Linked DNA regions of Tahibacter amnicola. The protein of the gene in region 1 interacts with the protein of each later gene in a pairwise test. Links are inferred from orthologs where the notes say so. Each region holds a gene or a part of one and is shown in the gene's direction. Other genes may lie near its edges. The genes, in order: rsfS and N4264_RS19985.

The links.
Region 2: the proteins of rsfS (region 1) and N4264_RS19985 interact in binary tests that used the Escherichia coli proteins (3 or more experiments, as listed by UniProt). The link is inferred for Tahibacter amnicola from one-to-one orthologs.

Annotation. Positions count from the first base shown.
Region 1 is NZ_CP104694.1:2,325,164-2,328,391, forward strand. What follows is about bases 309-3,221. They hold rsfS (ribosome silencing factor), read left to right. Parts: upstream 309-1,522; coding sequence 1,523-1,921; downstream 1,922-3,221. Other genes in these bases: holA (DNA polymerase III subunit delta), read left to right, coding at 309-557; nadD (nicotinate-nucleotide adenylyltransferase), read left to right, coding at 554-1,210; rlmH (23S rRNA (pseudouridine(1915)-N(3))-methyltransferase RlmH), read left to right, coding at 2,024-2,494; N4264_RS09920 (Maf family protein), read left to right, coding at 2,619-3,188. In the rest of the region: more of holA, read left to right, coding at 1-308. UniProt on the Escherichia coli protein: Functions as a ribosomal silencing factor. Interacts with ribosomal protein uL14 (rplN), blocking formation of intersubunit bridge B8.
Region 2 is NZ_CP104694.1:5,084,936-5,088,077, forward strand. What follows is about bases 74-2,900. They hold N4264_RS19985 (ATP-binding protein), read left to right. Parts: upstream 74-856; coding sequence 857-1,945; downstream 1,946-2,900. Other genes in these bases: N4264_RS19980 (DUF3228 family protein), read left to right, coding at 74-347; N4264_RS19990 (DUF5682 family protein), read left to right, coding at 1,942-2,900. Also shown: more of N4264_RS19980, read left to right, coding at 1-73; more of N4264_RS19990, read left to right, coding at 2,901-3,142.

The DNA of each region.
Region 1 (3,228 bases):
GGGGCGTGCGTGCCCAGCGCGATGCGATCGAAGTGCTGGTCGAGCGCGTCGAAGGCAATCTGCTGGCCGCGGCGCAGGAAATCGACAAGCTGGCGCTCCTGGCCGGCGACACGCTGCTGGATGCCGATACGCTCGAAAACCTGGTGGCGGACAGTGCACGCTACGACGCGTTCAAACTGACGGACGCAGCGCTGGCGGGTGATGCGGCGCGCGCCCTGCGCATTCTTGGCGGCCTGCGGGGCGAAGGTGAACAAGTGCCGGCACTGATGGGCTGGGTGCTCAACCAGCTGCAATTGATGGTGCGCCTGGCCAGTGCGGCGAATCCGGCCCAGGGATTCCGCGCGGAGCGGATCTGGCCGGCGCGCGAAGGGTTGTACCGCAAGGCCTTGCAGCGCGGCAGTCTGGTCCACTGGGAAACCTGTCTGGCGCAGGCGGCGAAGATCGACCGCATCAGCAAGGGGCGTGGCGCCGGCGATGCCTGGGTGGAGTTTGAGCGCCTGCTGGCGGCAATGGCGCTGCCGCGGTCCACGGCGTTGATTCGAAACATCGCGATATGAGCGACGCGTCCGCGGCTCCCATCGCACTGATGGGTGGCACCTTCGACCCGGTCCACAACGGTCACCTGCGTGCCGCGTGGGAAGCCTCCGCATGGCTGGGCGCGCGTGTCCGCCTGATGCCGGCAAACGTACCGCCGCACCGGCCGCAGCCCCAGGCCCCGGCCGCCGCACGCGCAGCGATGCTGCGGCTGGCCCTGCATGGGCAGGAACGGCTCGTCGTGGACGATCGCGAACTGCGACGCGACAGCCCTTCCTTCACGGTCGATACGCTGCGCGAGCTGCGCGCGGAAGTGGGGGCACGGCACCCGCTGGTGCTCCTGGTCGGCGAGGATGCGTTCGCGGGCCTTGCCAGCTGGCGCGAATGGCGTGAACTGTTCGCGCTGACCCATTTCGGCGTCATGACCCGGCCCGGCCATGAGCCGGCCTGGCCGGGCGAACTCCAGGCCGAGGTCGCAGGGCGGGAGTGCGCACTGGACGGCGACTGGCGGAGCGCCCCGGCGGGGTTCGTCCTGCGCCTGGACGTGACGGCGCTGGAGATTTCTGCCACTGCCATCCGGCAGCAGCTGGCCGTGGGCGAGGAGCCGCGCTACCTGGTTCCCGAGGCGGTACTGGCGGCCATCCGCGCCGAGGGCTGGTACACCCGCCGCGCCTGAGCCCGCCGGTGCGGGCGGACCGGCATCTCCAGTGGCGGTATACTGCGCCCGTCCGGCCCCGGCCGGGCATTCGCCAAAACCAGAGGTATTACACGCTTGGCCACCACCAAAAAGCCGACTTCCAAGACCCCATCCGCTTCCCCGAAGAAGTCCGCGACGCCTCGCACGACGGCGAAAAAACCCGTCGCAAAATCCGCGAGCCCCAAGCTGCCGCCGTCGCAGCGCAAGCCCGCGGCCGCGAAGAAGACCGTCGCAAAGCGCCCCGCCGCCAGGAAAGACATCGCTGCCCTGCAGCCGTCGGTGGCCGCGGCGCTGAAGAAGACCCGCAAGGCGGGCAAGAAGCCGGCGGTGCCGCTGGACATTGTCGAACACCTGCACGCGGAAGTGATCCGCGCGCTGGAAGAGCTCAAGGCCAAGGACATCACCGCACTGGATGTACGCGGCAAGACCACCATCGCCGATTTCATCATCATCGCCAGCGGTACCTCGACGCGGCATGTGAAGTCGGTGTCCGATGAGGTCATCAAGTACGCCAAGAAGATCGGCGTCATGCCGCTGGGCGTGGAAGGCCAGCGTGAAGCCGAATGGGTACTGGTCGATCTGGGTGACATCGTGGTGCACGTGATGCTGCCGCGGGTGCGCGAGTTCTACGGGCTGGAGCGCCTGTGGACGGCCGGTGCCGATGAGTTTTCGGAAGCCGCCAGCGCCTGACCGGCGGCCCGTGCCTCGCCTTCGGCTGAACGCGCCGGCGCCGGGCTTCCTCCGACTCCGGGGTGACCTTCTTTTCGCTGACACCGTCCATCCGGTGCGCCCGTGAGGGCGCGCGTGATCTCGGTCGGCGAACGCATGCCCGGCTGGGTAGCGGAAGGCCTGGCGGAGTACCAGAAGCGCCTGTCGCGGGAACTTCCCCTGGACCTGGTGGAACTCAAGCTCGGTGATCGCGGCAAGGGACGTGACCTGGTGCGGGCGCTGGAGGACGAAGGCGCGGCGATGCTCGCCGCCATTCCCAAGGGGGCCCACGTCGTGGCACTGGATGGCCGGGGCAAGACCTGGTCCAGCGAGGAACTCGCGGTCCAACTGGGGCAGTGGCGCATGCAGGGGCGCGATCCGGTCTTCCTGATCGGCGGGCCCGACGGCCTGGCCGCTGCTGCGCTGGCGCGCGCGGACCAGCGCTTCTCGCTCGGCGCCTTGACCCTGCCACACATGCTGGTGCGGTTGATTCTCGCCGAGCAGTTGTATCGCGCGGTCAGCCTGCTGGGAAATCATCCCTACCATCGCGCGTGACGCGCGGTTTTTCCATTGTGAATTTGTGGTTAAGTGATGCCGATGCGCCGCTTCGGGCGTCGTCGGGCTCGCGCGGGAGGGGTTAGACTCCGACCCAGGCCGCTCTCGAAAGGATATGGACCGTATGCTCTACCTTGCCTCCCAATCTCCGCGGCGGCGCCAATTGCTTGAGCAGGTCGGACTGCGGTTCAGCGTGCTGGACGTGGATGTCCCGGAGTTGCGCCGTGCGGGTGAACCGCCCGAGGACTATGTGAGCCGGGTGGCACGGGAAAAGGCCGGCGCGGGATTTCTCGCCGTTGCTGCGGTCGAGCGCGCTGTCGTCCTGGGCGCCGATACCGAGGTGGTACTCGATGGTGACATCTTCGGAAAACCAGCCGACGCCGCGGACGCCCTCGCGATGCTGCGGCGCCTGTCGGGCCGGACTCACCAGGTCATCTCCTCCGTCTGGGCGGTCAGTGCGGGTCGCGAGGAACACGTCACCCAGATTTCCGAAGTCACCCTCGCCCCCCTGGATGAGGCCACCATCGCGCGCTACATCGCGACCGGCGAACCTTTCGGCAAGGCCGGCGCCTACGGCATTCAGGGGCACGCGGCCGCCTTCATCGCCCATCTGTCGGGCAGCCATTCCAGCGTGATGGGCCTGCCGCTGCACGAAACCACGCGACTCCTGTCGCATTTCGGCATTGTCGGATGAACGCCCATGGCCGGCGTGGCATCGACAAGGCCAACAAGGC
Region 2 (3,142 bases), 2.8 Mb from region 1 along the record:
ACGAGAACCGGCATCTGCTGCGCTCGGACTACGAAGCCCGTACCAAAGACGAACTGCCGGTGCTGGTCCGCTGGTTTGAAGGTCTTGAGCCGCCAGTCGCCAGCTTCCTCATCGTCATCCTCTACAGCCGCGAGCAACTGGCGAAAGAAGGCACCGTAACAACCGCTGAGTGGGGCATCGTGGGCTGCATGTACACCGCAGAGCCGGTTGAAACACCGATGGCGCCGATCACCATGATGCGCAACGCGCTGGGTGTGGAAGAAGGCGGCTCCGGCGTGCCGCTGGATCGCGACGCATACCAACGCAGCGTGGCCTTCTGGCAGACACACGCGAACTGGCGCGGTTAGTACACACCGGCGCCGGGCTTTCGCCGACGCCGCGCGAGTCGCGCCGACCTCTCGTCGGCGCCAGCACGCTCCCGGAACGGTGCCCCAGGTCCGCGCGCTGGGCACAACCGTGTCGGCGCTGCTGTTCGTACACAGTCCACCCGCGGTGGCCGAGGCAGCTGCGAGCCGTGCGGAAATCATCGCCCAGTACGTCAAGGCGAAGTCGGTCCCGGATCGATAGGTGGATGCACCGGATGAGCGCATTGTGAGACGAGCACCTCATTTCGTTAGTGCCGCGCTGTCGCGCTGATCATGTTCGATACCCTGTTCCGGTCGTATCGACCACGCGGCTTCGCCATCGGCGCTCTCCCCCCTGAAACCCGGTGGCGAAGCACGCGTTCCCGGACGCCGCGCCCCGATCCGCCGCAGCGGACGACGGCGTGACCCTGCCCCCCATCCTTGGTTAAGCTCATCGGGCACTTCCGAGAGCGACCCCCTCCATGGCCCGACAAACCTCCGCACGTGTGTCCGTGCCCCCTGCCGTCCAACGCCCGCCTGCGGAAATCCTGCATGGCGACGAACTGGCGGAGCTGATCCAGAGTGACCGCGATCCGAAACCGCCGGGTTGGCAGCTGAGTTTGCGCGCGGTGCGACGGTTCATCACCGGGGATAGCGCAACCGGGCGGCCGGCCAAGCTGATGGTTCCGCTCAGCCTGGTCGATCGCGCCATGGTGACCCTGGCCAGCGGGCGCGGACTCCTGCTCGTGGGCGAGCCGGGTACTGCCAAATCGCTGCTGAGCGAATTGTTGGCAGCCGCGATATCCGGCACCAGCGTGCTGACCGTACAGGGCGGTGCCTCCACCACCGAGGACCAGATCAAGTACGGCTGGAACTACGCCCTGCTGCTCAACGAAGGCCCCAGTCCGCGCGCCCTGGTGCCGGGGCCGATTCTCACGGCAATGCGCGAAGGCCGCATCGCGCGCTTCGAGGAAATCACGCGCTGTCCCGCCGAAGTGCAGGACAGCCTGCTGTCGATTCTTTCCGAGCGGGTGCTGATGGTTCCCGAGCTGGCCGGCGACGAGGGTGTGATCTATGCCAACGCGGGCTTCAACCTGATCGCAACAGCCAACACCCGCGACCGCGGCGTGAATGAAATGAGCGCCGCACTGAAGCGGCGTTTTGCGTTTGAGACCGTGTTTCCGATCAGCAGTCTCGACGATGAACTCGCCCTGGTCACGCGCGAGGCGCAACGGCTCCTGCGCCAGTCGGGCGTGAGCCTGACGCCGCCGGATGATGTGATCGAAGTGCTGGTATCCAGCTTCCGTGAACTGCGTGCCGGGCTGGACGCCGACGGCGGCGGCATGGAGCGGCTATCCACCGTGCTCTCGACCGCCGAAGCCGTCAGCGTGGCGCATGCGGTGGGCCTGCGCGGCTACTACCTGCGCGGCGACGCGGGCGACCCGGGTGACATCGTCGAGGCGCTGCTGGGCACCGCGGTGAAGGACAACGCCGATGACCTGAAGAAGCTGCGACGCTACCTCGAACAGAAGGTGAGCAAGCGCGCCGGTACGGCGTGGCGCGCATTCTACGAGGCCCGCCACCGCCTGCCCTCGGCGTGAACGCCTCTGTCGAGATCATTGGCGTCCGCCACCACAGCCCCGCCTGCGCGCGGCTGGTGGCGGCGCGCCTGCGCGACTGGCGCCCGGACCGGGTGCTGATCGAAGGCCCCAGTGATTTCAACGACCGTATCGAGGAACTGCAGCGTCCGGGACACGTCGCGCCCGTCGCTATTTTCAGCTATTACAGTGATAGCGAGCACACGCACCACTGCTATGCGCCCTTCAGCGACTACGCGCCGGAATGGATCGCCCTGCGCGTGGCCCCGGAAATCGGTGCGAAGGTTCAATTCATCGACCTGCCCTACTGGCACGAAGGCTCCCGCGGACGTGCGCAGGTGGTCGGCGATGCGGATGCCGCGCGGCGCCATCGGGCCCGCGAACGCGCGCTGGCGCAGCGCCTGGGCCTGGATGATGGCGATGCGCTGTGGGATCACCTGTTCGAGCAGGCGCTGCCCACCGACCAGCTCGCGGCAAGGCTGGCCACCTACTTTGACGAGCTGCGCGCCGGTGAGCTCGGCGACGCCAGCGATCGCGCGCGCGAAACCTACATGGCGCACTGCATCGCGCATGCACGGGCCGAGGGCGGCCGCGTCCTGGTCGTCTGCGGCGGTTGGCATCGACCGGCGTTGCTGCGGCTGGCAGAGTCTGCCACGGCCGGTCCGGCGGATCTGCACCTGGCCGTACCGCCGTCGATCCAGCGCCAGGGCAGTTTCCTGATCCCCTACAGTGATCGCCGCCTGGAAGCGCTCGGCGGCTACGGCGCCGGCGTGCAATCGCCGGCCTATTACCGTTGGCTTTATGAACACGGCGCGGAAGGCGCGGCCGAGCGCGCGCTTCGCGCCGTCGTCAGCCGTCTGCGCGCCGGCAGGCAGAGCGTGTCGACGGCGGGCCTCGTGGCCGCCACGACGCGCATGCACCTGCTCGCCCACCTGCGCGGTCACGCACAACCGTTGCGCGTGGACGTCCTTGACGGATTGCTCGATGCCATGAGCAGCGAAGCGCTCAGCGCGCCACCGCCGTGGCAGTCGCGTGGCGTACTGTCGATGCAGGACGATCCCGTGCTACGCGAAGCGTTGCTGGCGCTGACCGGCGACACGGTCGGCCGTCTGGCACCCGGAACGCCGCTGCCGCCGCTGGTGGCTGATGTGAACGAACTGCTGGAACGCCATGCGCTGGCCGGTGAGGGCACCCTGCAGC